DNA from 3 places in the Sphingomonas sp. GW821-FHT02B09 genome. Region 3 is predicted to be linked to each of the others. Evidence: riboswitches for the same ligand, from Rfam matches in the RefSeq annotation. Region 3 holds a riboswitch; each other region holds the start of a gene.

Region 1 (10,360 bases), 190 kb from region 3:
GGGCATCGGACCCGCGCCCAGCACCGCGCGCTCCGCCGGCTCGCCGTCATAGGATACCGCGCCACCCAGTCGCCGCCCCAGCGCCCCCGCCATCGCCGCCTCCGGCCAGCCGCCGTTGGGTGAGGCATGGCGGCGCGCATCGCGCAGCATCGTGGCCCAGCCGCCGCCACCCGCCAGACAGACCAGCAACCCGGAGAGCCGCGCCGGCAGCCAGTTGACCAGATCGTCCGCGCGTGCCGACGCCCAGCCGAACCGGACCAGCCGCGGCGTGCGATGGCCGACCATCGAATCGGCCGTGTTGATCGCCTTGGCGGCGAACAACCCCGGCAGGCCGGCGACGAGGAACCAGCAGGCGGGCGCGACGACGCCGTCGCAGAAACTCTCGGCAAGGCTCTCGATCGCCGCGACGGCGACGCCGCGCTCGTCGAGCGTATCGGTATCGCGGCCGACGATCATCGCCACCGCGCGCCGCGCCGCGGGCAGGTCGCCGCGTGCGAGCGGCCCTAGCACCGCCGCGACATGATCGTACAGGCTGCGCTGCGCCAGCCCGGTGGTGCCGATCGCCACCACCGCGACCAGCCCCCAGCCCTGCCCCGCCAGCCGCTCGATCGCGCCGCCGGCCAGCGCCGCCAGCCCGACCAGCAGCGCCAGCAGCGCCACCCCGCCGAGCCGCTGCCGCACCGCGTCGCCGCGGTTCCAGCGCCGCTCGACCGCATCGATCAGCCTTCCCACCGCCACCACCGGATGCCGCCAGCGCCGCGGATAGCCGAACGCGGCCTCCCCGATCAGCATGAGGAGCAGCGGCAGCGCATGGTTCACCGCGCGATCGGCAGGATGAAGCGCTGCCCGGCGGGGGTGACGCCAATCTCGACCTCCACCCCATAGGCTTGCGCGATCAGCGGCGCGGTCAGCACCGTCTCCGCCGGCCCAGCCGCGACGACGCGCCCGCCGCGCAACAATACCGCATCGTCAGCGATTCGCGCGGCAAGGTGCAGATCGTGCAGCACCAGCACCACGCCGCTGCCCGCCTGCGCGACGCCACGCAGCCGCGCGAGCACGTCGAGCTGATGCGCCGGATCGAGGCTGGCGAGCGGCTCGTCGGCGAGCAGCCAGTCGGGCTCGCCCGCCAGCACCCGCGCGAGCAAGGCCCGGCCACGCTCGCCGCCGGACAGCCGCTCGACGCCGCGCGTCGCGAAGCCGGTCATGTCGGTCGCCGCCAGCGCACGCGCCACCGCGGCGCGGTCGTCGTCGGTCTCGCCCCAGCGGCCGCGATGCGGCAGCCGCCCGAGCCCGACGAGCGTCGCGACGTCGATATCCCAATGCACGTCCGCCGCCTGCGGCAGCAGACCGATCGCGCGCGCCCGCGCCCGCCGGTCGAGCGCCTGCACGTCGACCCCGTCGAGCGTCGCCGCGCCCTGGTCCGGCCGGCGCAGCGCGGCGAGACAGCTAAGCAACGTGCTCTTGCCCGCACCATTCGCGCCGAGCAGCGCGGTCACCCGCCCGCGCCGGAATGCGAAGCTGACGTCGTCGAGCACCCGGTTGCCACCGAGCGTCAGGCCGATCCCCTCGGCCGCGAGTCCGGTCATGCGAGCCTCCGGCGCATCGCGATCAGCAGATAGAGGAAGAACGGCCCGCCCAGCATCGACATCGCGATGCCGAGCCGCAGCTCGCTGACCGTCGGCACGATCCGCACCAGCGCGTCGGCCAGCGTCAGCAGCAGCGCGCCGCCCAGCGCCGAGGGCAGCAGGATCGCCGACGGCCGGTGTCCGGCGAACGGCCGCACCATATGCGGCACGATCAGCCCGACGAAGCCGATCTGTCCCGCCGTCGCCACCGAGGCGCCGACGGTCAGCGCCACTCCGGCGATCACCAGCGCTTGCAGCCGCGCCGGATCGACCCCCATCGACCGTGCCGCCTGTTCGCCCAATGTGAGCGCATCGAGCGAGCGGCCGGTGGTGAACAGCAATGCCGCACCGACCGCGACCAGCGGCGCAGCGACCTTGACGTCGTCCCAGCTCCGATCGGTCAGCGCGCCGAGCAGCCACGTCACGATCTGCGACGAGACGAACGGCGTCGGCGCGAGGCTGATCGCGAGGCTTGTCAGCGACCCGAAGATGCTGGTCAGGATCATCCCCGCCAGCGTGAACAGGATCAGGCTCCCGGAGCGGCCGGCGATCAGCGCGAGCAACGCCATCGTCACCCCCGCGCCGACCAGCGCGAAGCCCGGCAACAGCCACATCTGCGCAGCATAGCCGAAATAGAGCGCCAGCACCGCGCCGAACGCCGCGCCGGTCGACACGCCGAACAGCCCCGGATCGGCGAGCGGATTGCGCAGATAGCCCTGCATCACCGCCCCCGACAGGCCGAGCGCCGCGCCAACGACCAGCGCCAGCACGGTGCGCGGCAGGCGCAGCTCGACGATGATGATCGAGCGCGGATCGGCGGCGGTCCACGCGTCCCACGGCACCCACACCTTGCCCGCCGCGACCGACAGCGCCGCGACGGCAAACAGCGCGACCAGCAGTCCGATATTGAGCCGCGTCATGCCCCGAATCCCCCGCGCACCTGCCGCAGCCGCGCCATCGCCGCGATGATCGTCGGCCCGCCGCAATTCATCAGCCGCGTCGGATAGGGCGCGACGGTGATCCGCCCCGCCAGCCGCCGCACCGCCGGATGCGACGTCATCCGGTCCTCGCCGACGTCGGCCGCGGCGGTCGACAGCAGCACGCGCGGCGGCCGCGCAACGAGATATTCGAGCGGCAGCACGTCCCATTTCTTGAGGCCGTAGGTCGCGCTCATGTCGCGAAACCCGGCGCGGCGCAGCAAGTCGGCGGACAATGTGCCGCTGCCCGGCACCAGCCCGCCCGACTGCCAGATCAGCGCCGGCACCGGCGTCACCGCCGCCGGCCGCGCCGCCGCCGCGATCCGCGCCGCCAACGCCGTGCCGCGCTGCGGATGGCCGACGACGCGCGCGATATCGCGCACCTGCTCCTCGCTTTCCGCGACCGTGTCCGGCACTGGATATTGGACGATGCGGATCTTCATCCGGGTCAGCGCCGCGATCGTCGCGGGCGCGACGTGCGGGCCGGTCAGCACCATGTCGGGCGCCAGCGCCACCACCTCCTCCGCCGTCCCCGAGGTCGCGGCGAAGCGCATCGCCTGCGCCAGCGGGATCGAGGTCGCACGCGGGTCCTGCGAATAATGGCTGATCCCGGCGATCTGCGCGGGGTCGGCGACGTGCATCAGCACCGCGTCGATACACGGATTGATCGATACGATCCGCGGCGACCGCGGCGGCGGGGCCGCCGACACCAGCGGCAGTGCGGCGAGCGCGACGGCGAGCGGCCGGATCAATATTCGACGCCCTTCTGCGCCTTGAACCCGGCATTGTACGGATGCTTCACCTCGCCGAACTCGGTGACCAGATCGGCGATCGCCAGCAATTCGGGCTTGGCGTGGCGGCCGGTGATGCAGATATGCTTGGTCAACGGCCGCTCCTTCAGGAACGCCACGATATCGTCGATCGGCAGCGTCCCGTCGCGCAGCACGATGTTGAGCTCGTCGAGAATGACGAAATCGATCTCGGGATCGAGGATCATCGCCTTCGACCGCTCCCATGCCGCCTGCGCCGCGGCGATGTCGCGCGCGCGATCCTGCGTGTCCCAGGTGAAGCCCTCGCCCATCACCTCGAAGGTGGCGAGATCGGGGTGCGCCTCGAAAAAATTGCGCTCGCCCGTCTCCCATTTACCTTTGACGTACTGGAGGATCGCGACCTTCAGCCCCCAGCCGATGCTGCGGATCGCCATCCCGAAAGCAGAGGAAGACTTGCCCTTGCCGTTGCCGGTGTGGACGATCAGCAGCCCGCGTTCGAGCGTGCGGCGCGCCTGCATCTTCTCGCGCGCCGCGGCGACCTTCGCCATGCGGGCGTTGTGGCGGGCATAGTCGTCGGTCATCAGCGATACTCCTCGAGGGCCGCGGCGAGGCGGGTGAGCGCCGCCGCGCCGCGCGGCAGGCCGATGCGCAACCGGTCGGTCCGGTCGGCGAAGGGGCGGGTCAGGATAGCATGATGCGCGAGCGTCCCGAACAGCCGCGCGGCATCGTTGCAGGCGACCAGCCGGAACAAGGGCGCGCTGCCGGCCAGCGCCAGCCCGGCCTCGTGCAGCACCGTGTCGAGCAGCGCGCCCGTCTCGACGATGCGGCTCGCCTGCGCACGCCGCCACGCGATATCGCGATAGGCGGCGGTGCCGATCGCGACCGCCGGCGACGACACCGGCCAGTCGCCGAGCATCGCACGCAGCCCGCCGGCGATTCGCGCGCCCGCCACCACGAAGCCGAGCCGCAAGCCGGGCAGGCCGTAGAATTTGCCGAACGAGCGCAACACGATCAGCCGGTCCGACGCGTGCGGGCACAGACCAGCCGCGGGATCAGCATAGGCCTCGTCGAGCACCAACGTCATCGGCGCAGCCAGCAAATCCACCGGGTCGGCGACGCGCCCGTCGGGATTGGCCGGGCTCGCCAGCACGAACAGGTCGTGGTCGCCCGGCCCCTCCGCCACCAGTTCCGCCTCCGGCCATGCCGCGCGATGCCCGGCATAGCCGGGATGCCGCACCGCCGGCGCGCGCGCGCCGATCAGGGGCGCGAGCAGCCGCATCGCCAGATCGGTCCCCGGCACAGCGACGACCTGCGCGGGGTCGGCAACGCTGAACGCCCGCGCCGCCGCCGCCTCCAGCGCCGCGATCTCCGCCGGCTCGGGCAGGCGATCGAGCCCCGCCAGCGTGTCGACCGGCCACGACCATGGCGCAATGCCGGTCGACAGGTCGATCCAGTCCGCGCCGCCGAACGCCGCGCACGCTGCCGCCACCCGCCCGCCATGGGCGCAGAAGGTGGCCCAGGGATGCGGGACAGGGGCGCGCGGGTCGATCATCAATAGGTCAGGCGGACGCCGCCGAAGGCGCCGCGCCCCGGCTGACCGTATTGCAGGATCGTCTGATAACGCTGGTCGAACGCATTCTCGATCCGGCCATAGACCTCGACATGATCGACGATCGGGAAGGACGCGCGCAGGTCGGTGACGACATAGCCGTCGAGCCGTTGCGAGTTGGATGCGTTGTTGAAACTGTCCCCCACCGCGGTGACGGTCGCGCCGGTGGTCAGCCCGAACGGCCAGCGATAGTCGGCGTTGACCGACACGCTGTTATCCGGCCGTCGTGCCAGGTCGCGGCCGGCATTGGCGGTGCCGGTCGAACGGTTCTTGGCATCGAGATAGGTATAGGCGGCGCTGACCGTCAGCGCCTCGACCGGGCGCAGCGTCAGCGCGAATTCCACGCCCTGCGCCCTTGCCCGCGCGACATTGTCATAGGTGCCGAACGGCCGGTCGGCGCAAATCCCCACGGACGTGTCGCAGGACACGAAGTTGATGAGGTCGAACGAGGTGCGGCGGAAATAGGTCGCGCTCGCCTCGACCGCGCCGTCGAGCGCCTTCTGCGCCACGCCCGCATCCCAGCCGCGCGAGCGTTCGGGGTTGAGCCGCGCATTCCCATATTCGCTCTGCAACTGATACAGGGTCGGCGCCTTGAACCCCTCGGAATAGCTTGCACGGAACGTGGTCGCGCCATCGTTGGGCGAATAGACGCCGCTGGCCGAGACGGTCGTCGCTCCGCCGAAGATACTGTGGTCGTCGTGGCGCACGCCGCCGGTCGCGGTCAGCCCGGCGACCGGCGTCACCGCGAGCTGGCCGTAGACGCTGAAGATCCGCGCCCGCCCCCGGGTCACCGGTCCGCCGTAGCTCGCCGTGGTGAAGCGCGACACCTCGCGCTCCGCGCCGAAGGTGGCGAACACCGCCGAACCAAGATCGGCGACGCCCTGATATTCGATCCGGTCGTTGCGCCCCTTGCCGGCGAAGGTCTCGGTCGGCGTGCCGTCGGGATCGTAATTGTGCCGGTCGGTATCGGTATGCGCATAGCCGAAGCGGTTGCGGAACCGGCCGTCGAACAGCGCCGCATTGAGTCCGGCATAGCCCGTCCATTGCTCGCTCGTGCCATATTCGCGCGTATCGCCAAAGGCGAAGGTGGGCGGCGGGAAGCCGTCGATATCGGTGCGGCCGTTGGAATAGAAACCGCGCACATCGACCGAGACGGTCGGCGCCAACGCGATGCCGAGGCTGCCGTTGGCCGCATAATTGCGATAGCCGTCGCGCTCCGTGCCGGGCGCATAGGCCGAGATGCCCTCGGTGGTGTAATAACCGCCGCCCAGGCTCGCCGACACCGGCCCCATCTTGCCAGAGACGTTGGCGAAGCCCTGCCCGGTTTCGTGCCAGCCGCCCTCGACGCGCGCGTTGACCGCGACCTGCTCGGTCGGCTGGCGGGTGATGAGGTTGACGACGCCGCCGATCGCCTGACTGCCCCACAGCACCGATTGCGCGCCGCGCAGCACCTCGATCCGCGCGATATTGCCGATCAGCAGCCCGCCGAAGTCGAAGCCGCCGCCCGGCGACGAGGGATCGTTGAGCTTGATCCCGTCGATCAGCGCGACGGTCTGGTCGCTCTCCGCGCCGCGGATGTTGACCGAGGTCGCGGTGCCGACGCCGCCGTTGCGCGTCACGCTGACGCCCGGCGTCTGGCGCAGCAGATCGGCGACGACCACCGCCTGCCGCTGGGTGATCGTCGCGGTGTCGAGGACGGTCACCGCCTGGCCGACGGTGGACGCGGGTCGCGCCTCGCGATTGGCGGTGACGAGGATGTCGCTGCCGGCGTCGGCGACCTGCTCGAGGCCGCTGGTCGATTGCGCGGTCTGGGCGAAGGCAGGTGTCGCGGCCGCGATGCACGGCAGCAGGATGAGACAGGCGTAGTTCTTCACGATGGTTTCCCCCTCGTTGCAACAACGGGAGCACGCACCGCGATTTCGCCGGAACCGGTCTGTCCGCCGCGCAACGCCCCCAACATCGTCGTCTCGCGAGGAAACCCTCGATCGCGCCGGCACACCCCGTCCGGACGAAGGACAACCGCGACGGGCAGGTCTCCTGGCTCGCGGGTCGTCGCCCTGCCCGGCCTTCCCGGATCGGGATGATCCAGTGGCGCGCGGGGAGCAGGGCTCGCCGGTCACAGTTGCGGGGGCAGCCCCGGCTGACGAGCTGCAAGGCTCGCTTCCGGGTTCCCTTTTCATCCCATCTCTGGGAACCTGTCGCATCGGCGCCCCTAGAACCCCGCGGAGACGAAGGCAAGATGATCGCAGCCAAGACGCTGTTCCTGGGCGGTGCCCGCTCGGGCAAAAGCCGGCTGGCGCAGGCCGCCGCCGAGCGCTGCGCCGGCCCGCTCCACTATCTCGCCACGGCCGAGGCGTGGGACGGCGAGATGACCGACCGGATCGCCCGCCACCGCGCCGACCGCGACACGCGCTGGACGACCGTCGAATGCCCGCTCGCGCTGCCCGAAGCGGTTGCCGCAATCGAGGATGGCGCGATCCTGATCGACTGCCTGACGCTCTGGCTGACCAACGTGATGCTCGGCGAGCACGACGTCGCGGCGCGGTCGGACGCCCTGCTCGCCGCGCTCGCCGCGACCCCGCTGCCGCTGTTCGTCGTCAGCAACGAGGTCGGGCTCGGCATCGTCCCCGACCATCCGCTCGGCCGCGCCTTCCGCGACGCCGCCGGCCGGCTCAACCAGCAGGTCGCCGCTGCGATGCGCGAGGTCTATTTCGTCGCCGCCGGGATGGTGCTGCCGTTACAGGCGTTTCCGGGGAGGGACTGATCCGCCCCTGACCCGTTCGTGCTGAGCCTGTCGAAGCACGGTGAGACCCACCTGCCCTTCGACGAGCGCAGGGCGAACGGTCGCCCCCCTCTTTCACCCCACCAGCAACCGATATCCCACGCCCAGTTCGTTGGCGATCACGCTCCCGGTCGCGTTCGGCTCTTCCAGCTTCAGGCGCAGGTTGCGCACGACGATGCGCAGATATTCCACCCGCGGATCGTCGTCGCCGCCCCAAGCCGCCGCAAGGATTCGCTGGTGCGTCACCACCCGCCCGGGGTGGCGGGCAAGCACCGCGAGCACGTCATGTTCCTTGCGCGTCAGGTGGAACGCCTCGCCGCCGCGCCGGACGAGGCGCTGGTCGAGGTCGATCTCCAGCCCGTCGCGGCGGATCACGCTCGTCGCCGCGGCATCGATGCCGCGGTGGCGCAGCGCCGCGCGCAGCCGGGCGAGCAATTCCTCGCCGTCGAACGGCTTGGTGACATAATCCTCGGCGCCGAGATCGAGCGCCGCGACCTTCTGATCGGTCGCGTCGCGCGCCGAGACGACGAGGATCACCGCGTCGCCCGCCTTGCGGATCAGCGGCACCAGTTCGAGCCCGTCGCGATCGGGCAGGCCGAGGTCGAGCAGCACCGCGTCGGGAACCTCGGCGGCGACGGCGGCCAGCGCCTCGCGGCCGTTGATCGCCTCGACCACCGCATAGCCGGCGCGTTCGAGCGTGTTGCGCATCAGCCGGCGGATCGGCTGTTCGTCGTCCACCACCAAGATCTTGGCCGCCATCAGTCGCCTTCCTCCACCATGTCGCGCACGATCAATGCCGCCGGAAAGGACAGGCTGAAGCGCGCGCCCGGCCGGTCCTGCCGGTTCGCGGCCTCGACGCCGATACCCATCGCCGCGGCGAACGCCTTGACGATCGCCAGCCCCAGGCCGGTGCCGCCGATCGCGCGATCCGAACCGGCGAAGCGGCGGAAGGTGTCGAACACCTCCGCCTCGCGCCCCGGCGGCAGGCCCGGCCCCTCGTCCTCGACCGACAGCAGGATGACGCCGTAGCGATGGCGCGCCTCGACGCGGATCGGCGTGCCGGGATCGGCATAGCGGCCGGCATTGTCGAGCAGGTTGAGCAGGCAATGGTGGAGCAATTGCTGGTCGGCGCGGACCAGCGGCAGGTCGGGCGGCACGTCGAGCTGCACCGCATGTCCGTCCAGCGCACGGCGGGCGTCATGCGCCGCGCCGGCGACCGCATCGGCGAGATCGACCGCCTCCATGCGCAGCGTCAGCGCCCCCGCCTCGACCCGCGCCATGTCGAGCAGGTTGGCGACGAAGCGATGCAGCCGCGCCGCCTCGCCCTCGATCGTCGCGATCAGATCCGGGGTGGCGCCATGGTGCAGCTGCGCCGCCGCCGCGATCACCGCGGTCAGCGGCGTGCGCAGATCGTGGCTGACCGACGACAGCAGCGCGGTGCGCAACCGCTCGCGCTCGCGCATCGCGCCGAGGTCGCGCGTCTCGATCTCCAGCCGCAGCCGTTCGAGCGCCAAAGTCGCCTGTTCGATCAGGTTCAGGAACAGCGGGATCTGGTCGGGGCGCAGCGGATCGCCGCCCGCCTCGTTGGCGAGGCCGAGCACGCCGAGCGTCCGCTCGCCGGTTACCAGCGGCTGGAAGAACCATTGCGAGGCGGCGAGCGTCGCCGAGCCGCGCCCGGCGGGCGCGCCGCCGTCATAGGCCCATTGCGCCGCCGCCATCTCCATCGTCTCGAGCCGATAGTCGCTGCCGTTCGCCGCCTGCACCGCCAGCCCAGCCCCCTCGGCGACGAGCATCACCGTGCGCAATCCGAACAATTGCCCGACCTCGTCGCAGATCGCCTGCGCCACCGCGACGGGATCGTTCAGCCGGGTGAGCTGGCGCAGGAAGCCGGCGAGCGCCGCATTGGTCCGCGCGCTCGCCGCGGCGATGTCCGCCTGCGCGCGCACCCGCGCCGTCAGATGGCTGGTCGCGATCGCGATGCCGAGCAGCACCAGCACCGACACGACGTTTTCGGGATTACTGATCGTCAGCGTGCCGGTCGGCGGCAGGAAGAAGAAATTATAGGCGATGCTCGACGCGAGCCCGGCGAACAGCCCGGTCCACAGGCCGAACAGGCTCGCCGCCATCATCACCGGCAGCAGATAGAGCAAGGCGACGTTGCCGAGGTCGAGGATGTGGAACAGCGCGCTGGCGACGCCGGTCACCGCCGCGACCATCGCGCCGGTCCAGACATAGCCGCCGCGGCTGCCCCAGCGATCGACCGGCGCCGCCCGGCGGCCACGCGCCGCGGCGGGCATCGGCAGCACGTGGATCGCGATGTCGGGCGCCTCGCGCACCAGCCGGTCGACGATCGAGCCGTGGCGCAGCTCGAACCAGCGCGAGCGCGTCGACTTGCCGACGATGAGCTGCGTCGCGCGCGCCTCGCCGACATAGGCCTTGAGCCCGGCGAGCACGGTCTGCGCCGGCACCGCCGCCGCCGCGCCGCCGAGTTGCGTCGCGAGCGTCATCACCTTGGCGACCTGGCGGTGCTCCGCCGCGGCGAACGCTTGCGTGCGCGGCGTCTCGACGAACACCGCGGTCCACGGCGCGTGCAACGC
Region 2 (10,360 bases), on a different contig from region 3:
AGTTGAGAAGCGGGGGAGGGCACTCGAATGGCCGGGAATGGATCGGACCTGTCATCGCCGGAGCCGTTTCCATCCCAGCCAGATGCCGCTTATCGAGGTGATCGTGCCGATGACGGAAGCCAGCCAGATCAGTACGTCCCAAACCGGTCGGTGCAGAGTGAGCGCGGTGAGATCCCATTTGTGGAGGAGATCGAATGCCCAACGATATGCTCGCTGCCGCGCATCGACGCTCTTCAGAATTTCGCCGGTAGCGGGATCGATGTAAAACCAGGTCTGTGCCGGATCAGCGAGACGCAGCCGCAACACCGGCAGTCGTGGCAGGGTCGCGACCGCATACCAATATGCATCGGGCGCCGTCAGGCGATCAACGGTAAGCGATGGCGTGGGTCCTGCTAGTCGACGAGCCCCAGCGATGATGGCTTGTCCGGTCGGGCGCGATGGCGTGAGCGTTACGGCACCCAATGCCAATCGTCGGCCATCGCGATAGGAGAGCACCACGAGCGGCGTCCTGGCGTTGTCGATAAGTTGCGCTGTCACCGCGCCGGCCCCGACGGCACGCAGCCGGTCGAGCGATACGACCGGCATCTGATCGGAGGCTTTATAGACACGCATCGCCGCCCCGTCCGGTTCCGTCCCAGCAAACAGATGGCCGGGGTCGACCGATAGCCACCCGCTGAATATCCACGCGATCAGGAAGACGCCACCCACCATCCCCGCGACATGATGCCAGAGCATCCAGCCGTTGTAGGGCGTCATGCGTCCGCCCTTGAAGCGGCGTGCGCCGACACGGGTGCGCAGAATGCCAATCCATATCCCCGCGACGGCTGCGGCGATGCAGGGGCCGGACACCCACAGCACGACCTGACGCCAGGCCGTTTGATCCTGCCGCAGCACCGTCGGATAAAGCCAGTGCGGCACCGAACCGATCCAGTTCCAGAAACGCTCGCGGCGTGTCGTTGCCTGCACTACGGCGCCCGTGCTCGAGGACACATAGACCTCCGTTCCGGACGCGTCCGCGAGCGCGACCTTCCAGAGCGGTCGATGTCGATCAAAGCCGCCGGCGACTGTCCACTGATCGCGAGTGAGTCGTTCGACGTGCGTCGTCGGCGCGTTTCCGAAGCGACCGGCAACCCGACTGGCGTAACGAACATCGACTGGTCGCAAGACGGCACCGCGATGCGCCGAGACCGTGGTGTGCGTGCCGTTCCACCCCGTCACGCGCCAGACAGGCATGCCGTCGCGCATGTCGAGCAGCAGCTCCTGCGGCAATCGCCCTCGCTCAAGCGGGGGCGGGACGTCTACCGCTGCCCAGTCGATCGCCTCGCCCCCAGCCAGCCTTTCGGCTGGCGAGAGGGAGGGATAGGGCACGTAGAGCATCACCAGCCCGGACAGGAACCACATGGCGAAGAACAGGCAGCTGGCGATGCCGATCCAGCGATGCACGAGGTAGAGCCAGCGCCGGGCAATCTTGCCAGGTGCCGGCCACCTGACGGCGTTAAAAGATCGCACGAAGCGAGACGTCGACCGAGCGGGGACGGCCAAGCACCCATTGCTGGTTGTTGTACGTGCTGATCGCATAGTCCCGGTCGATCAGGTTATAGGCGTGGATATCGACCGCGAGGTGCGGCGTCACCGCATAGGACAGCGTGGCATCGAGCGTGATGTAGCCGGGAACGCGGAAGCGGTTGGCGTTGTCCGAATAGCGGCGCCCGACGTAGCGCAACCCGACGCGCGCCTGCAGCGCGCGCGTGGCGGTCCAGCGCAGCCAGAGATTGGCGAGCGTCTCGGGTACGTCCGGCGGGGTATTGCCATCGAAGCGCGTGCCGCCCGAGAGGAAATCGTCGAACGTCGCGTCGAGCACGCTGCCGTTGGCATCGATGCCGATACCGTAAGGCAGATCGAGCGACACCGCGGCTTCGATGCCCTTGGCCGATCGCTGGCCGACCTGCTCGATCGGGCTCGATGGGGTCAGTTGCGCCAGCAGGCGTTTCTTGACGATGCGGTAGGCGGCCAGCGTTGCGGTGCCGCGGCCGTCAAGGAACACAGCCTTGGCGCCGACTTCGACCTGGTCGCCCACCGCGTTGCTGAACTGCACCTGCCCGGTCGAATAGGTCGTCAGCGTCCCCAGCGGGTCCACGCCGGTGGCATATTGCGCATAGAGCGAAACGGTCGAGGTCGGTTGGTGGACGCTTCCCACCCGCCAGGTCGCATGGTGCAGATGCTTGGCGAGCGCGAATGTCTCGGTAGCGACGCCTCCCGGATAGTCGATCGACCAGCGGCGTATCGTGTCCCGCTCGTAGCGCAGGCCGGCGACGATCGAGACGTGCCTGCCGAGCGTCAGCCGATCCTCGGCAAAGACGGCATATTCGTTGGTCCGCGTGCGATAGCGTGGCGCGATGCCCTGTGTATCGATGATGCGGCCGGGATCGAAAGCCAAGGGATCGACCTCGGAAATCTGCGGGGCCGAACCGAAATTGTGCGAATAGGTCAGCTTGATGAGGTTGACGTCGAAACCCACGACAAGCGCGTTGCCGACGCCTTCGGCGATGCCCGTCTTGAGCGTCACGCTGCCCTGATCGCCCCACTGCGTCTGATCGTGGACGATCCCGGTCATGTCGGTGCGCAGGATGCGGCCGGGGGTGCCGACGTTTCCGCTGCCGTTGGGGCACGCGCCGTCCGCGGCGATCCAGCAATAGCTCTCGAGGTTTAGCCACGAGCGTCTGGACGTCAGGCGATAGGCCTGGTTGCTGACGGTAAGCGCATCGCTCGCCGTCCAGTCGACCTGCAGACTGGTACGGTTGTCACGGTAGCGGATGACGCCGTCGCGTGTGTTGTAGTTCCGTTCCCGGAGCCCGTGGACGAGCCGGCCGTCGATCAGCGGCGTGCCGAAATAGCGCATCGGCTTTTGGTCGCCGTAGTCGTCGCGCGCGGTGACGACGAGCGTGTCGGTCGGCGCCCAGCGCAACGTACCCGACACGGCATAGCTGCGCGACCGGCCGCGATCGACATAGCCGTCCGATCGGCGATAGCTGCCATCGATGCGATAGGAGAGGCGCTCGGTGGCTGGTCCGCCAGCGCCCGCTGCGACATGGAAGCTGTCCTGCGAGCCATGGCCGAGCTCGCCTTCCACCTGGGTCCGCTGCGTATCGGGTTTGCGCATCAGGACATTGACCGCACCGCCAAGCGCGCCCTGGCCGTACAGCACGGAGGCCGGACCGCTCAGGATGTCGATGCGCTCGACCATCCACGGATCGGTCGGAAAGGTGATCGTGCCGGCGGCCGGAAACAGCCGTACGCCGTCGATGAGCTGCAACACCGATCCCTGACCGTTGAAGCCACGCGCGGCGAGCGCGGTGCCGCCGTTACCCGGATTGCCGGCGTTGCTGATGCCGGGCGCCCGGCTTTCCGCATCGACCACGGACATGTCGCCACGCGCGCGGATCGTCGCGCCGTCGATGACCGTGATCGTTGCCGGGGTCTCGAGCGGCGTGAGGCCCAGGCGGCTCGCGGTGGTATTCGGTTCGGTGAGCGCGTCACGGCTATTCTGGCCGACGATCAGGATGTCCTCGTCGCCGGCGGTGGCCGTGGACTGGGCGTCGAGCGGACCTGCGAAGACGGGCGACAGCAAAGCGCCCGCGAACGCGAGGCGGGATGACAGGAACGGCATTACGATAATCCCCGGGCGTCGAGCGAACCCGGCAGGGACCTTCCGCGAACGGCCGACATCCGCGCCGGCCGGACGCCATCGCGACCGGCACGCATGCCCGTGCGGTCCCCACCGCACACGTCGTCGCTCGACGGAGTACCGTGCCGCGGCCACCCCCTGGGCCAGGCAAGAGCGACCAGACGCCGGCAGGTCTCCTGGCTCACGGGTCATCACACGATGCACGGCCTTCCCAGGCCCGCTGACTTACGTCCGGCCCAGTGGCTGCCCCTTCCGTGCAGGAAGAAGCGATATGCATCGCGCTCGCCGCTTACAGTTGCAGGGACAGCCTCGGATTCAGGCAGCGAACCACCTTCACCGCGTTCCCTATTAAGCCCCTCTCGGGGCACCGACGCGATCATGCCGGCCCGCTCGCATGGAACAGGTCGACGATGACTGTGTATATCGGCGGAAACCGTCGTGCAACCGGACGACGCTACGATCGCAAAGGTCCAGACGGAGAGACGGCCCCCTTTATGACTGTCGGAAGTTCGGGAGCCACCGAAGGGGGCGGGAATGACCGCGCTTGGGTCTACCCGGTAACAGTGCCACTTTTCGGATTCTCTGGTCGTTCGAGTCTAGATCGCAGTGTCATCGAAAAGCACCAACTTCTCGCAGTAAGACGACAGCTATCTGAAGGCGAGCGCCTACAGGCATCCGGGCAGCAGTTGCCCAGTGTTCACCTTGATTGACGGTCCGATCAGCCCTGTTACCCTCCACCTTGCGGCTTTCAAGAACGAGGACGCATCGCTGGGAGATCATCGCATCATGTTTCGTTGCCAGATGGTTAGTCGCAAGACGCTACTGTCCGCTACCGCCTTGTGCGCCACCGTCGCAACGGCCTAAGTTCCGCTCGCTACCGTCAGGGCGGCTGATCCTGCGCCGAAGGCAAGCGGCGTCGTTCTAATCAAGCCTTACGCGACGGTGACGCCGAAGGAGGGAACCCTGAACGACTTCAGGCTCAAGGCACTCGCCAGCGTCGATGCGGAACACCCGCTGACGGGTGACCCCAATCTGCAGACCCTCAGCCTGTTTGGACGCGAGGATCTGATTGCCGCGACCAGCGACGACTATCAACCGACCACCTGTGCTCCAGCAATGGGCGCCGGGGACGCGAGAGACGAGATAGTGAAGCAGGCCCGCAAGACGTCGCTGGTCATTATCAACGAAAGCCACGAACGTTCCGAGCACCGCGGCTTCACAACGGAGTTGCTTGCTCCCTTGCGTGCCGAGGGTTATTCCGCGCTGGCGATCGAAGCGCTTTCCAACCCGGAACCGGGCACTCCGCCAGAATACTATCCCTCCTTCATGCGTAAGCCGAGCCCGGCACAACTCGAAGATGAAGATGGCTATTATCTCGGCGAAGCGGAGTTCGGCCGCTTGGGACGGATGGCGAAGCGACTGGATTACAGTCTCGTTCCCTACGAAGCTCCGCATAATGATCAGGACGCCAAGATGTCCCCGTCGGAGAGCATCGCCCGGCGTGAAGAGGCGCAGGCGACCGCTCTCGCCGCCTGGATCGATGCCCATCCAGGCGTCAAGATGATCGTCCATGTCGGGTATCACCACGCGACGGAAGTACCTACAGCCAAGGGCGACCGCTGGATGGCGACGCGCCTCAAAGCCAAGACCGGGATCGATCCGCTCACCATCTCGCAGACGACCTGCCGCGGTGGCGGCAAGGTTCGCCGGCTTGCCGTCCTCCCGGCCGACGAACCCGCCGGCACGTTCGACCTCGTCATCGATCACCCTTCCGCCCGTTTCGCTCGCGGCCGCCCCGTCTGGCGGATCGCGGCGGGCGACATGCTGGTCAGCATCCCTGCGGAACTCTACCCGATGAAAGGCTGGCGCGTGATCGAAGCCAGGCCCGAGGACGAACAAACCTCCGCCGTGCCGATGGACCGGGTAGCGATCCGCCCCGGCGAGGACATTGCCCTCATGCTGCCGCCGGGCCGCTACCGATTACGGGCCATCGATGTCCAGCAAGAGGCCAAAAGAGAAACCCTGTCCGGCGCGAAGGATAAGGTGACACCGTAGCGGTGGGCTTCTGTTCGCGCCCACGTCCTGACGTTCGAAGCCATAAAGTCAGTCTTCAGAAGCGGTCAGACCGGGGAGACGAACGAGCGGCCGAAGGTAGGAAGCCGAAAACTGTTCGAGAATTTCCGTAACTGGGTCGTCTCTCCGAATGTGGTTCATGCCATCTTGTCGATCAAGCCTGCACCCCGGTCTCGCGCGTGCGGGGGTAGCCGAATTTCGATTCGACTGGGTTGTTGTTCGCCGATGCCGATCTGTCCGCCGTGAAGCAAAATCACCTGTCGGGCGAAGCTGAGGCCGATGCCGGTGCCTGTGCGCTTGGTCGTGAAGAAGGGGAGGAAGACGTCGTGGAGCAAATGCGCGGGCACGCCCGGTCCCCCGTCCGACACGCTGAGCGTGATCTCGCCGTCGGACCCAAGCGCGGCGGTGACGCGGATGGCGACACCGTCACCGGCCGGGGCCGCTTCGGCGGCGTTCTTTAGGAGGTTGAGGAAGACCTGGGTGAGGAGTGCCGCGTCGCCGTCGATCGCAGGCATCTCGGGCGCGACCGAGATGTCGACGCGCGCGGTCTCACCGTGCGGCGTCGCGCGGAATAGGTGGATGACGCGGCCAAGCCATTCGTCCACCACAATGGGGGTACGGACGAGCGTCGGCGCCTCGCTGAACCCCTTGTAGCTCTCGACGAATTGCTCGAGCTCGGCGGCGCGACGGGCGAGCGCGGCGACGGCGAGCCGCGCGTCGGCGATCCCCGGGGCGAGGTCGGGTGCCACGCCCGCAATCAGCCGATCGGCGGTGGCGGCGAGCGACACGACCGGAGTCAGCGAATTCATGATCTCGTGCGTCAGCACGCGAACGAGGTTGACCTGCGCGTCAAGCTCGGCGCGGTCGAGCTCGGGCTGGACGACGCGGACGGCGACGATCCGGCGGCGGATGCCGCCCGCCTCCATCAGCGTCGCATCGAGCGACACCCGCTGCGGCATGCCGCCGCCCGCGAGCACCGACAGCCGGCTGCTCCCCGGCGCAACGGCGGCGAGATCGGCGAGGAAGGCGGGGCCGGACGGCGCCAGCCCGGCGAGCGGCACGTCGCCGCTCCGACGGAATAGTCGTCGTGCCGCCTGATTGGCGAGCGTGACGCGATCGTCTTCGCCGAGCACCAGCATCGCGACGGGTGCGCCGTCGGCCAACGACTCGGCAAAGCGCGTCGACGCGGCGCTCGCCGCGCGCTCGTCGCGGAGCCGTGCCAGCGCGCGCTCGTAGGCAATGCCGACCCGGTCGAAATGCGAGCCGCGCCGCGGGCGCAGGAACGACTGGGTCAGGTCGCCGCGCGCGAGAGCGCCGACGAAGCGGGCAAGGTCGGCGTTGCCCTGGTCGACCAGCTGCCACAGCGAGACGAGCGCCGCCACCGCGGCGAGCCCGGCGAGGAGCGCCGCGACGGGCGCGCGGCCCCAGACGGCGAGCAACGCCGTCAGCACGACGGCCACGAACAGCGCAGCGGTGCGCCACACCAGCCGGGTCGCGAAGCGGCGCCTAGAGGTCATGGTCAGAGGCCATGCTTCTCCATGCGGCGGTAGAGCGCGCCGCGCGACAGGCCGAGCTCCGCCGCGGCGGTCGAGATGTTGAAGGCGTGTTTCTTGAGCGCCTGCTCGATCAATTGGCGCTCGGCGCGGTCGAGGTTGAGGTCGTCGGCCGCGGGGAGCACGATCGGCTCGGCCGCCGCCGGCATCGTATTGGGGGCGGTGCGACCGAGCGGGAAGTCGGCGAGCGCGTAGGCGCTGCCCTCCGCCAGTATGACGGCGCGCTCCGCGGCGTGGCGCAGCGCGCGGACGTTGCCCGGCCAGTCATGCGCGGCCAGCGCGGCGAGCACGTCGGTAGGCAGCGCACGCTCGGGCTTGCCGTATCGCCGGGCATAGTCCGCGAGGAAGGTCGCGAGGAGGATGGGCACGTCCTCGTGCCGCTCGCGCAGCGGCGGCAGCTCGATCTCAACGGTGTTGAGCCGGAAGAGAAGATCGGGACGAAAGCGGCGGTCGTCGGCGAGGTCGGCATTGGTCGCCGAGACGACGCGCACGTCGATGTCGATCGCGCGGTTGGCGCCGACCGGCGTGACGCGGCGCTGCTCGAGCGCGGACAGGAGCTTGGGCTGGAGATGGAGCGGCAGGTTACCGATCTCGTCGAGGAACAAGGTGCCGCCGTTCGCCGCCTGCAAGCGCCCCATCCGGTCGGTGCGCGCGTCGGTGAAGGCGCCCTTGACGTGGCCGAACAGCTCCGAATCGAACAGTGTCTCCGACACCGCGCCCAAGTCGACGGTGACGAGGTCGCGGTCGGCGCGGCGCGACAGCCGGTGGATCTCGCGCGCAACCAGTTCCTTGCCGGTCCCGTTCTCACCCAGGATCAGGATGTTCGCCTCGGTCGGCGCCGCCTTTTCGATCAGCGAGTGGACGCGCGCCATGGCGGCCGAAGTGCCGAGGAGCGGCGACGTTCCTGCCGTCGTCGGCGCCGCCTCGCCGCCGTTCCGCCGCGATCGACCGAGCGAAGCGGCATTGCGGACGGTGGCGAGGAGCCGATCGTTGTTCCACGGCTTGGACACGAAGTCGGTGGCGCCATGCTTCATCGCCGCGACCGCGACCGCGACGCTGCCGTGCGCGGTGATCATGACGATCGCCGTGGCGGGGTCGACCGTCTGCATCTCGGCGAGCCAGCGGAACCCCTCCGCTCCGTCGGTCGCGCCGCGGGCGTAGTTGGCGTCGAGCAGCACGACGTCGGCGTGGCGCCGCCGCAGCGCCGCGACCGCATCGGCCGGACTGGTCATCGTCGCGACCTCGGCGAACAATGGCGCCAGGAGGAGGCGGGCGGAGAGCAGGATGTCCTCGTCATCGTCGACGACGAGGCAGAGATCGTAGCGGGAAGCGTTCATCGGCGCAGCTGTGGTCATGTCGCGCCAACAATCAAGATGCGTGCCAGTGGCCAGTTCCGGACAGCGATCGTGCGGAACCGGACGCGCCAGCGTGACCGCCGCCCGGGTAGGATCAAGGAAGGTACGAGTTGTTGGTGCTTCGGCAAGGTTGGCACGCTCCATGCTCTATGGTCACCGTCGACCGCAAACGTCGACGGAAAGGATCATCGCATGACCACGTTCCGCAACCGCATCGTCTTCGCCTGCCTCAGCCTCGCGGGCACTGCCGGCTTGATGTCGTTCTCCGACCCCTCATCGGCCGCCTCGATCGGCGAGGCGCGCCAGGCCACGGTCGTCACCGCCGACCTCAATCTCGCCGCCGCCGCCGGGCGGGCGACCTTCGATCGTCGCGTCGCCGCCGCCGCCGACCGAGTCTGCAGCCAGCCGACCCGCACGATCGAGAGCAACGAGACGGCCTGCCGCCGCGACGTACTGGCGCAGGCACGCCGCGACGCCGGGATCGCCGATGTCGAGAGCAACTGAGCGGGGCGGGCGTCGTCCGGAACCGGACAGCGCCCGTCCATATCCGGACACCGGCATGGATCATCGGCCTTGATCGTCTCCTCTCCCTCCGCTCCGGCGAGCGGTGCCGACATGGACCGCCGCGTCGAGCGACGCCGCGGCCTCGGTCGCCGACAGAAGCTCGTCGGCGGCGGCATGCTCCTCGTCCTCGCGCTCGCCGCGCTGTGGTGGCTGCTGCCGTCAGCGAATTCGACCGACGTGGCCACCGCCGACGTCGAGACCGGCGCCGTCGCCCGCGTGCCGTTCGACGACATCGTTCCCGTCCGCGCCACCGTCGCGCCGAGCGTCTCGACCTTCGTCGGCGTGATCTCTGGTGGCCAAGTCGAGCGGCTGCTGGTCCAGGACGGCGCGGCGGTGGTCGCCGGGCAGCCGCTGGCGACGCTTGCCAACCCGCAGCTGAAGCTCGACATCCTGACCCGCGAGGCGGCGATCGCGTCGCAGCTCGGCACCGTGTCGGGAGAGGACCTGAGCCTCGAGCGCGGCGCGCGCGACCGTGATACGCAGGTAGCAGGCGCCGACTACGACCTCATCAAGGCGCGCCGCGACCTGCAGATCCGCCAGCAGCTCCACGATCAGGGCTTCGTCTCCGATGCCGGGCTTAAAAGCTACCAGGAGGAGGCGATTTATCAGCAGAAGCGATCCGCGCAACTCCACGCCGCCGAAGGCGCCGAGCGCGGCATCTCGCGTCTCCAGGCCGGCCGCCTCGCCGAGACGCGCGCGCGGCTGTCGAGCAACCTTGCCGCGGTCCGCGACAGCCTAGACGCGCTGACGCTGCGCGCGCCCGCGACGGGGCGGCTGACAAATTTCACCATCCAGCCCGGTCAGGCCCTGAAGCCTGGCGATCCGGCAGGGCAGGTCGACAGCGAGGGTCAGTGGAAGCTCGTCGCCGATGTCGACCAATATTTCCTCGGCCGTGTCGCGGTGGGTCAGCCGGCGAGTGCGGAAGACGGACTGAAGCTTTTCGTCATCAAGGTGCTGCCCGCCGTTACCGACGGCCGCTTCCGCGTCGAGCTCGGCTTCCGCGGTATCCCACCCGCCGGGCTCAATCGCGGCCAGGCGCTCGACGCCAGGATCACGCTCGGCGCGGCGCGGCCGGCGATCGTCGCCCCCGTTGGCGGCTGGCTCGACAGCGATGGCGGCGCAGCGGCCTA
Region 3 (10,360 bases):
GCGGCAAGCGCGAAGGTCGAGGGGGCGGGGTGGGCGAACCATTCGCCGGGTGCGAGATGGCGGGCGAGCGTGCCGCCCGCGCCGAACCAGAACGGATCGCCCGACGCCAGCATCACCACCCGCTGCCCGCGCCGCGCGAGCAATGGCGCGATCCCCGCCTCGAACGGCACCGGCCATGGTTCGACCGGGCAGGCGAGCGGCGGCAGCAGCGCGAGATGACGGCGCGCGCCGGTGACCCATTGCGCTGCGTCGAGCGCGGCACTGCTTGCCGCGGACAGGCCCGCGGGTCCATCCTCGCCGATCCCGACGATCGTCAGCCACGGATTGCCTTCAGCCATGCCCCATCTCCTGATCCTCGGCGGGACGACCGAGGCGAGCGCGCTCGCCGCCGCCTGTGCGGCGCGCGGGGTGGCGGCGACGCTGAGCTATGCCGGACGGACCGCGGCCCCTGCGGCACAGCCGGTGCCGGTGCGGATCGGCGGTTTCGGCGGGGTGGCGGGGCTGACCGCGCATCTCCGGCGGCAGGGCGTCACGCATCTGGTCGATGCCACCCATCCCTTCGCCGCGAAGATGAGCGGCCATGCCGTCGCCGCCGCCACCGCCGCGGGCGTGCCGCTGCTCGCGCTGACCCGCCCGGCCTGGGTGGCGCAGGCCGGCGACCGCTGGACGCACGTACCCGACATCGCCGGTGCGGTGGCGGCGCTCGACGGACCGGCGCGGCGGGTGATGCTCGCGCTCGGGCGGATGCACGTCGAGGCCTTCGCCGCGCGGCCGCAGCATCGGTATCTGCTCCGCTTCGTCGACCGTCCGGACGCGGCTCCGCCGCTGCCGCGATACGATCTGGTGGTCGATCGCGGGCCGTTCACCGTCGCGGGCGACCGCGCGCTCATCGAGCGGCATGGCATCGACCTGGTCGTCGCCAAGAATGCCGGCGGCAGCGGCGCGGCGGCGAAGCTGGCGGCGGCGCGCGACCTCGGCTTGCCGGTGCTGCTGATCGACCGGCCGATGCTGCCGGCGCGCGCCGAGGTGCACGACGTCGCCGCGGTGCTGGCGTGGCTGGGTCATGCCGAGCGCGGCGTATAGAGGATCGGCGCGCCGGTACGCGCGATCAGCCGGGTGCGGCTCGATCCGACGATCACCATCGTGCGCATGTCGGCCATCGCGCCGCGCGCCGCGGGCAGCGGCACGATGCGCAGCGCTTCCTCCGCGGTGGTGACGGCGCGGGCGAAGAGCACCGGGCGATCGTCGCCGCACGCCTCGCGCAGGATCGCGAAGGCGGCGTCGAGCGTATCCGGCCGCGCGCGCGAGCGCGGATTGTAGAAGGCGATGGCGAAATCCGCCTCGGCGGCGAGCGCGAGGCGGCGTGCGATCAGCGGCCAGGGCTTGAGATTGTCGGAGAGGTTGATCGCGCAGAAATCATGGCCGAGCGGCGCACCGGCGCGGGCGCTGGCGGCGAGCATCGCGGTGATGCCGGGCAGCACGCGGATGTCGAGGTCGCGCCAGTCGGGCGGCCCCGCCTCCAGCGCCTCGAACACCGCCGCCGCCATCGCGAACACGCCGGGATCGCCCGACGACACCACGACGACGCGCGCGCCCGCCGCCGCCAGCCGCAGCGCGTGGCCGGCACGATCGATCTCGACGCGATTGTCGCTGGCGTGCAGCCGCAGGCCCGGCCGCGGCGCGATCCGCGCGACATAGGGGATATAGCCGATCACGTCGGTCGCGCGGGTTAGCGCGTCGGTCACTTCGGGCGTGATCAGCGCCGCATCGCCCGGTCCCAGCCCGGCGATCGCCAGCCAGCCGCTGCCGCTCATGGCCGCCGCCCCTGGCCGTGGATCAGCAGGATCGCGAAATAGGGTGCGGTCTCGCCCGCCTCGGCAAGCGGGGTGACGCGTTCCTCCGGCATCGCGGCATATTCGACCAGCCACGCCGCGTCGGTGCGCCCGGCGGCGGCGATCGCGCGGCGCAGCTTGGCGAGGTGGCGGCCGATCTTCATCACCACCAGCGCATCGGTATCGCGGATGCGGCGGGTCAGCTCCTCTTCGGGCAACGTCGCGGTGGCGATGGTCAGCACGTCGTCGCCCCAGGTGATCGGCCGGTCGGTCGCGGTCCAGGCGCCCGACATGCCGGTGATCCCCGGCACGATCCGCACCGGCACGCGGCCGGCGAGCCGCGCATGCAGGTGCATGAACGATCCGTAGAAGAACGGATCGCCCTCGCACAGGACCACCACGTCCTCGCCCGCTTCCGCCAGCGTGGCGAGATGCGCGGTGCAGTCGGCATAGAAGGCGGCGAGGCAGGCGTTATAGGCGGGGTCGGCGACGGCGATCTCGGTGGTGACCGGATAGTCCATCGCATATTCGACCACGTCGGCACGCAACAGGCCGTCGACCAGCCGGCGGGCACGGCCGGCGCGACCCCGTTTGCGGAAATAGGCGAGGTGGCGCGCGCCGCGCACCAGCCGGTCGGCGCGCACGCTCATCAGGTCGGCGGCGCCGGGGCCGAGGCCGACGCCATGGACGGTGCCGGTCGTCATTCGGCGCGGCTCGCCAGCGCGTTGACCGCGGCGACGGTGATCGCGCTGCCGCCGAGCCGCCCGGCGACGATCGCGCACGGCACCGGCTGCTCGGCCCAGAGCGCGTCCTTCGATTCGCACGCGCCGACGAAGCCGACCGGGCAGCCGATGATCGCCGCCGGGCGCGGGCAGGCGGGGTCGGCGAGCATGTCGAGCAGGTGGAACAAGGCGGTCGGCGCGTTGCCGATCGCCACCACCGCGCCGGCGAGATGCGGCCGCCACAATTCCAGCGCGGCGGCGGAGCGGGTGTTGGCCATCGCCGCGGCGCGCGCCGGTACCTGCGGATCGTGCAGCGTGCAGATCACCGCATTGCCGGCGGGCAGGCGGGCGCGGGTGATGCCCTCGCTGACCATGCGCGCGTCGCACAGGATCGGCGCGCCGTCGGCGAGCGCGGCGCGGGCGCGGGTCGCGAAGCCGGGCGAGAAGCGGATCGCGGCGGCGAGCTCGACCAGTCCGGCGGCATGGATCATCCGCACCGCGACCGGTTCCTCCTCGGGCGGAAAGCGGGCGAGATCGGCCTCGGCGCGGATGATGGCGAACGAGCGGCGATAGATTGCGGCGCCGTCGGTTTCGTAGCTATGCGACACGGGAAGGGCTTTCGAGCAGGGCGATGAGTTCGTCGGGCGACAGGCCGGTGACGGCGGCGGGATCGCCGGCACGGGCGTGGAAGGCAAGATCGAAGCGGCCGTCGCGGCCGGTGGCGACGACGTCGGCGGGGGCGGCGCGGGCGCAGCCCTTGGCGCATCCGGAGACGTGCAGCCGTCCGGCAACATGCGGCGCGAGACGCAGCGCGAGCGCGCGCGTCGCGACGGTCGCCTGCGGACAGGCGGGTGCGCCGACGCAGGCGTCGACGGCGAGGTCCGCAGCCGCGCAGGCGGGGAGGCCGGCGGCGGCGGGATCGAGCCCCTCGACCAGCAAATTGCGCCACGGCGTCACGCGGATGCCGGCGACGCCGGGCCGGTCGGCGAGATCGGCGAGCATCGCCGCGTCGGTCCGGCCGAAGGGGAGGCCGATCGCGGTGCCTTGGGTAGGTCGTAGCGGATGCGTCTTGTGGTCCCCGGCGGAGGCGCGATCTTCGCGCAAGCCGACGCCACCTTCAGTGCTCCCGCGAAGGCGGGAGTCCAGAGCCCCGGATACCACAAGACGATGTCCTGCTTGGTCCTGGGTTCCCGCTTTCGCGGGAACACGGGGGGTGGTGGCACCCCCCGCGAGGTTCGCCGGCAACGGGGCGACATGCCGCGCCATTCGTCCCGCCGCGACGCCGCCGCTGACGACGAACCACTCCGCCAGCGCGATCAGCGCCGTCGTTTCCTCGCCCGGCGTCAGCGCGTACCCTCCGGCGCGGCCGTCGGCGCGCAGGATCAGCCCACCGGTCGCATCGCGTTCGATCCGGAAGTCCGCGGAACTGTCGGTCAACACCGGCTCGCGGCCGGCGTCGATCGCGATGCCGATCTTGCCGGGCAGCGGCGGCAGCGCGTCGAGACGGTCGAGCAGCGCGCAGGCGATGCGATGCGTGTCGTCGCCCTCCCGCCAGTCGGGCGCGACCAGCAGCGCGCGGGCCTCGCGGACCGGATCGGGATCGACCAGCCCGGCGGCGACCAATGCGCCGAGCGCGACCGGCCAGTCCGCCTCGCGCAAGCCGCGCAACTGGAGCGCGGCGCGGTTGGTGAGGTCGATCAGGCCGTTGCCATGCGTGCGGGCCACCACGGCGATCGTCCGCGCCTGCGCCGGCGTCAGCCGGGCGAGCCGCGGGCGGACGCGCAGGATCAGCCCGTCGCCCGCCGCCATCGGCCGCCATGCGGTCGGGCACCAGCCACGTACGACGCTCATGCCAGCGACGCCACAATGGCGTTGCGCCGCGTCGGCCACAGGCCCGAGCGATGCAGCGCGGCGAAGCGCGCCTCCATCGCGGCGAGCGCGGCGGGATTGGCGGCGGCGAGGAAGGCGCGCACCGCGTCGCGGCCGAGCGTCGCGTCGTGATAGAGGTCGATCAGCTCCGGCGTCACCACGCGTGCGAGATGCGCGAAGGCGCCGAGATGGTCGAGCGTCGCGGCGATCTCGGCGGCGCCGCGGAAGCCGTGGCGCATCATGCCGTCGATCCACGCCGGCTGCGTCGCCCGGCCGCGGACGACGCGGGCGATCTCCTCGCGCAGGCTGCGTGCGCGCAGCCGCTCGGGATCGCGCGCATCGAGATGATAGAGCGCCGCCCGGCCGCCCGCGACCGCTTGCGCGGCCGCGAACCCGCCTTCGTGCGCGGCATAATCGGCGGCGAGCAGCAGGTCGCTTTCGGGCAGGTCCTGCAAATGGACGAAGGCGTCGGCGGCGGCGACACGCGCGCGCAGACCGGCGGCATCGGCGCGCGCGTCGGGGTCGTCGAAGGCAAAGGACGATGCCGCCAGCCACGCCTCGCCCGCCATTGCGCGCGCGGCGTCGGTATAGGTGTCCGCAGCCTCGCTCAAGTCGAGGCCGTACAACCCGGGCGCGGGGCCGTAGACGCGCGGCGCAGCGGCACGGCCGACGAACGGGTTCCAGTCGGCGGGCTCGTCGCGCGCCGCCAGCGCCCGCACCGCCTGACCGAACAGCGTACACAGCGGCGCGAACGTGTCGCGGAACAGGCCGGAGATGCGCAAGGTCACGTCGATCCGCGGCCGGTCGAGCAGCGCGAGCGGCAGGATGTCGACGCCGGTGACGCGATCGGAGCCGGTATCCCAGATCGGCGCGGCGCCGAGCAGGTGCAGCGCCATCGCGAATTCCTCGCCGGCGGTGCGCATCGTTGCCGATCCCCACAGGTCGACCACCAAGCCGCGCGGATAGTCGCCATGATCCTGCAGATGGCGGCGGATCAGTTCGTCGGCGAGCCGCTGGCCCTGCAGATGCGCCGAGCGCGACGGCACCGCGCGCGGATCGACCGCGAACAGGTTGCGCCCGGTCGGCAGCACGTCGGTACGGCCGCGGTGCGGCGATCCCGCCGGGCCGGCGGCGACGCGGCGGCCGGCGAGCGCGGCGAGCAGGCCGTCGCGCTCCGCCGCGCCGCACGCGCCGCGCCCGAAGACGTGCAGGCCGTCGCCGAAGCGGCTGTCCTTCACGTCGCAGACGAAGGCGTCGATGCGGGTGATCGCCTCGGCGGCGGTGGCCGCGCCGGCGAGATCGAGTTCGGCGGCGAGGCCGATCGCCTGCGCCTCGTCGGCGATGTCGCGCTGCAACCGGTCACGCCGCGCCGGGTCGAGCCCGTCGGCATTGGAGAATTCGTCGAGCAGCGTCTCGATCCGCCCGAGACCCACGCCGCCGTCCGCCGCGATCATCGGCGGCGGCAGATGGCCGAGCGTCACCGCGGCGGTGCGGCGCTTGGCCTGTGCCGCCTCGCCGGGATCGTTGACGATGAACGGATAGAGGATCGGCAAGGACCCGGTCAGCGCCTCCGGCCAGCAGGCGTCGGACAGCGCCACCGCCTTGCCGGGCAGCCATTCGAGCGTGCCGTGCGCACCGATCTGGATCGCCGCATGGCACCCGCGGCTGCGCAGCCAGAGGTAGAAAGCAACATAGCCATGGCGGGGGACCCGCGACAGATCGTGATAATCGTCGGCGCGGGTCGCGGGCGTGCCACGTTCGGGCTGGAGCGCGACCAGCGTCGCGCCACGCAGCGTCGCGGCGAAGCGGAAGGCGCCGTCGGCGACCGCGGGATCCTGTTCGGGTTCGCCCCAGGCTGCGGCGAGATCGTCGCGCAGCCCCGGCGGCAAGGCGGCGAGCGCGGCGCGATAGGCGACGACCGGCCAGCAGAGCCGCTCCGCCGCCAAGGCCGCGGCCAGCGGCGCGCCGGCGGCGGCGGCATGTCCGGCCGTGGCGAGATCGGCGAGCATCGCCTCCGCCGAGGCGAGCGCGTCGAGCCCGACCGCATGCGCCATCTGGTGGCTCTTGCCCGGATAGGTGGAGAGGATCAGCGCCAGCCGCCGCGCCGCCGGCGCGGTCCGCCCGAGCGAGACCCAGGCGGCGACGCGATCGGCGATCGCCGCGATGCGGGCGGGGTCGGCGCGATGCGCGCGGCGGGCGTAGTCGAGGTCAGGGTCGCGCACCGCATCCTGCTTGCAACTGGCGATCCCGGCGAAGATGCGGCCGTCGACCTCGGGCAGCACCACGTGCATCGCGAGATCGGCGGGCGACAGGCCACGCGCGCTCTCCGCCCAGGCGGCCTGCGTCGAGGTGGCGAGCGCAACCTGGAAGACCGGCACGTCGGCGCCGTCGAGCGGCGACTCGGTCTCGTCGCGCGCCGAGAAGGCGGTGGCGTTGACGATCGCGACCGGGGCCAGCGCCTTGACCCATCGTGCGATCCAGCCGCGCGCCTGCGCATCCTTGAGCGACGGCGCGAACAGCGGGACGACGTCGAAGCCGCGCGCCGCCAGCGCCTCGGCGAGCGCCGCGACCGGATCGAGATCGGCGGCGAGCAGATAGGAGCGGTAGAAGGTGAGCAGTACCCGCGGCCGCGCCTCCGGTCGCATCGCGAGCGCCGCGGGGCAAGTGACGCCGTCCGCCTGCGTCCAGCCGCCGACCGGCGGAACCGCACGCACGCCGCGTACCGGTCCCGCCGCCAGTCCCGAGGCGAGCGCGAGCTGCGCCAGAGCCGCCTGCGCCGCGACCGCGCCGCCGGTGTCGCACAAGGCGGCGAGCCGGCCGAGCGTCGAGCCCGGCACCGTCGAGGCGGCGGTCAGCGCGGCGTCCTCGCGCCCGTCGGCGGCGAGCACCGCCAGCGCGATCCCCTGCGCCCGCGCCAGCGCCTCGACCTGTTGCAGGCCATAGGACCAATAGGACCGCCCGCCGATCAGCCGGATCAGTATGCCCTTCGCACCCGCCAGCGTCCGCTCGACATAGGTGTCGACCGACAGGGGATGCGCGAGATCGGCGAGATTGGCGAGCCGCAGCGACGGCAACGGCACGCCGCCGCCGCGCGCGGCATGCCAGCCCGCGGCGAATGCGCCGAGGTCGCTGTCGGAGAAGGACAGGACGACGAGATCCGCCGGTCGCTGGCCGAGATCGCGCGGCGTCGCGGTCTCCTCCAGGCCGTGGCTCTCGCGGAAGACGACGTGCATCGTGGCGGCTCAGCCGTTCAGCACGGGCCCGATCGTCGCGGGGTCGATGCGGTCGCGCTCGGCGATCACGACCAGCCGGGTGGCGCGCGCCTCGCCCGGCCGCCACGGCCGGTCGTATTGCGTCCGCACCCGCGCGCCGACCGCCTGGACGAGCAGTCGCATCGGCTTGCCGCGCACCGCCGCATAGCCCTTGACCCGCAACACGTCGGACTCGCGCGCGAGCCGTTCGATCCGCGCGACCAGATCGGCGGGATCGTCGATCTCGCCGGTTTCGTGGACGAGGCTGTCGAAATCGTCGTGCTCATGCTCGTCCTCGCCGTCATGATGCGAGGGGCGGGCGGCGATGTCGTCCTCGGCCGCGGCGTCGAGACCGAGGATCACCGCGGGATCGATCACGCCGTCGGTCAGCTCGACCACCGGCACCGGCCGCGGCGCCTCGGCGGCGATCACCGCGCGGGCGGCGGCGACGCCCTCCGGCCCGGCGAGGTCGGCCTTGGTCAGCAGCACCATGTCGGCACAGGCGAGCTGGTCCTCGAACACCTCCGCCAGCGGCGTCTCGTGGTCGATCCCCGGATCGGCGGCGCGCTGCGCGTCGAGCGCGGCGATATCGGTAGCGAAGCGACCGGCGGCGACCGCCTCGGCGTCGGCCAGCGCGATGACGCCGTCGACGGTGATGCGCGAGCGGATCGCCGGCCAGTCGAACGCCTTCAGCAGCGGCTTTGGCAGCGCGAGGCCCGAGGTCTCGATGAGGATATGGTCGGGGCGCGGGTCGAGCGCGAGCAAGGTCTCCACCGTCGGGATGAAATCGTCGGCGACGGTGCAGCAGATGCAGCCGTTGGCCAGCTCGACGACATTCTCCGCCGGGCAATCGGGGATCGCGCAGCCCTTCAGGATGTCGCCGTCGACACCCAAGGTGCCGAATTCGTTGACCACCACCGCCAGCCGGCGGCCGTTGGCGTTGCGGATCAGATGGCTGATCAGCGTCGTCTTGCCGGCGCCGAGGAAGCCGGTGACGATGGTGACGGGAATCTTGGCGAGCTGTGGATCGGCCACGGATGTTCCTTCGCGAGCGCCGCGACGACGAGAACACGGTGGGGCCACATATCGCCGATGCGCGAGCGACGGACGGGCGCTTCGCATGTCGCCCGCGCCACGCACCGATGCGGGCCAACCGCATGGGTCTTCGTCGCTCAGACGGAACACCGTGCCCCGGCCATCCCCTGGACCGAAGCAAGAGCGACCCTATCGCCGGCAGGTTTCCTGGCTCGCGGGTCGTCGCTCGGGGCACGGCCTTCCCGGGTCGGGCGAACCCTTGCCAGTGGCCGCCTTCCCGCGGGGGGAAGGCATGTGTCCGTCGCTCGCCGCTTACAGTTGCAGGGACAGCCGCGGCATTGGAGCCGAGGCCCCGCACCGCATTCCCATTTACGCCCTCTTGCGAAGAGCACCGACGCGATCATGGCACCGGAGACCGGCGCCGCCGGTCGACTTAGCCGCTACCGCCGGCTTTGCCAATCGCGCAGGCGGGCGGAGACGGCGATCGCTGTGTACGGTTTCGTACATAGCCCGTTTCCGGTCGACTTGCCGCCGTTAACCATTAGAGCCCGTGCGCAGCAGGAAGGGTTCTCCCGATCCTTCGTGTGCAGTTCTCCAGGACTGTCGGAGCCGTCGCCGCATCATGCCGGCGGCGGCTCCACCCCGCCCCGTCAATGCGCCGCGAGGTGTGCGGCCTCATCCTCGATCAGCCGGCTGATCGAGCGTTGCAGCGTATCGTGCGACACCGGCTTTTCGATCACCGTCGATCCCGGCGGGCATTCGCCGCAGCGTTCGGGATAGCCGGTGACGTAGAGGATCGGGATGCGGCGTCCCTTGGCGATCCGCTCGACCGCACGGACCCCGGAGCCGTGGACGAGCTTGACGTCGGCGATGATCATGCCCGGCATGCAGCGCTGCGCCGCCGCTTCCGCCGCTTCCTGCGTCTCCACGATCTCCGTGCTGCCGGCACCGGCGAGCACCGCGGCGTCGGCGACGAACTGGCCGAACAAATAGGAATCCTCGATGATCAGCACATGGGTCATGACCGCTCCCGGCAGTATCCGGGGGCCGGCAGGCCAGAGGTGGCGACGCCGTCTCCCGAACCGGCCCCTAATGCGTCATGCTGATCTAAGTTCCTGATAGAGGTCATTTTCCCCATGTTCGACGGGCGATGCGTCCGGTCCCCGGCACGGTGCGTTGACGCCGCGCACGAGGAGAGAATGATGACCGACACGACCGATCAGAATGGCCCCGCCGAAAGCTACGGCGACCTGCCGATCCAGCCGACCGGATCGGGTGTCGCCGATCTCGAGATCGCCTATGAGCAGATGAAGCTCGCCGAACAGGCCGAGGCGGATGTCGGCGCGGTCGCGGTGACGCCGACCGATGCCAGCGACGCCGCCGCCGAGAGCGCCGCCCACCCGAGCTGAGCGACGGGACGGCGCTTGCGAGGCAGCGGCGGCACGGTGCCGCAAGGAGAATGACGATCTTCCACCTGATCTTTGCGACGCCGTCCCTGTACGTCATCGCCCGTTGGCTGCTGCCGCTGTCCCTGCCGCTCTGGGCGAAGGGCGGCGTCGCGGTGACGCTGCTCGCCGCCTCGCAATATCATTTATGGAGCCGCCTCTCGTCGGGATCGGTGTTCGCGCCGGAATTCCCGCGCGCGATCGTC

The links. Region 3 has a riboswitch for cobalamin ahead of cobW (cobalamin biosynthesis protein CobW). Riboswitches for the same ligand answer to the same signal wherever they lie in the genome.
Region 1: another riboswitch for cobalamin. It lies ahead of AC07U4_RS15005 (TonB-dependent receptor plug domain-containing protein); the one in region 3 lies ahead of cobW (cobalamin biosynthesis protein CobW).
Region 2: another riboswitch for cobalamin. It lies ahead of AC07U4_RS00750 (TonB-dependent receptor); the one in region 3 lies ahead of cobW (cobalamin biosynthesis protein CobW).

The regions. Positions count from the first base shown of each region.
Region 1 is NZ_JBWKVV010000003.1:114,811-125,170, forward strand. It holds gene cbiB (adenosylcobinamide-phosphate synthase CbiB) at 1-819, opposite strand, end outside; gene AC07U4_RS14980 (ABC transporter ATP-binding protein) at 816-1,586, opposite strand; gene AC07U4_RS14985 (FecCD family ABC transporter permease) at 1,583-2,545, opposite strand; gene AC07U4_RS14990 (ABC transporter substrate-binding protein) at 2,542-3,354, opposite strand; gene cobO (cob(I)yrinic acid a,c-diamide adenosyltransferase) at 3,351-3,953, opposite strand; gene AC07U4_RS15000 (aminotransferase class I/II-fold pyridoxal phosphate-dependent enzyme) at 3,953-4,924, opposite strand; gene AC07U4_RS15005 (TonB-dependent receptor plug domain-containing protein) at 4,924-6,855, opposite strand; cobalamin riboswitch at 6,992-7,195, opposite strand; gene cobU (bifunctional adenosylcobinamide kinase/adenosylcobinamide-phosphate guanylyltransferase) at 7,224-7,745, shown strand; gene AC07U4_RS15015 (response regulator transcription factor) at 7,839-8,522, opposite strand; gene AC07U4_RS15020 (DUF4118 domain-containing protein) at 8,522-10,360, opposite strand, start outside.
Region 2 is NZ_JBWKVV010000001.1:167,947-178,306, forward strand. It holds gene AC07U4_RS00745 (PepSY domain-containing protein) at 52-1,443, opposite strand; gene AC07U4_RS00750 (TonB-dependent receptor) at 1,496-3,667, opposite strand; cobalamin riboswitch at 3,835-4,070, opposite strand; gene AC07U4_RS00755 (hypothetical protein) at 4,628-5,740, shown strand; gene AC07U4_RS00760 (sensor histidine kinase) at 5,896-7,275, opposite strand; gene AC07U4_RS00765 (sigma-54-dependent transcriptional regulator) at 7,278-8,648, opposite strand; gene AC07U4_RS00770 (UrcA family protein) at 8,859-9,170, shown strand; gene AC07U4_RS00775 (efflux RND transporter periplasmic adaptor subunit) at 9,240-10,360, shown strand, end outside.
Region 3 is NZ_JBWKVV010000003.1:302,984-313,343, reverse strand. It holds gene cbiE (precorrin-6y C5,15-methyltransferase (decarboxylating) subunit CbiE) at 1-338, opposite strand, end outside; gene AC07U4_RS15865 (cobalt-precorrin-6A reductase) at 337-1,083, shown strand; gene cobJ (precorrin-3B C(17)-methyltransferase) at 1,062-1,814, opposite strand; gene cobI (precorrin-2 C(20)-methyltransferase) at 1,811-2,536, opposite strand; gene AC07U4_RS15850 (precorrin-8X methylmutase) at 2,533-3,162, opposite strand; gene AC07U4_RS15845 (ferredoxin-like domain-containing protein) at 3,152-4,405, opposite strand; gene cobN (cobaltochelatase subunit CobN) at 4,402-7,656, opposite strand; gene cobW (cobalamin biosynthesis protein CobW) at 7,666-8,709, opposite strand; cobalamin riboswitch at 8,890-9,120, opposite strand; gene AC07U4_RS15830 (response regulator) at 9,360-9,731, opposite strand; gene AC07U4_RS15825 (hypothetical protein) at 9,912-10,118, shown strand; gene AC07U4_RS15820 (metallophosphoesterase) at 10,169-10,360, shown strand, end outside.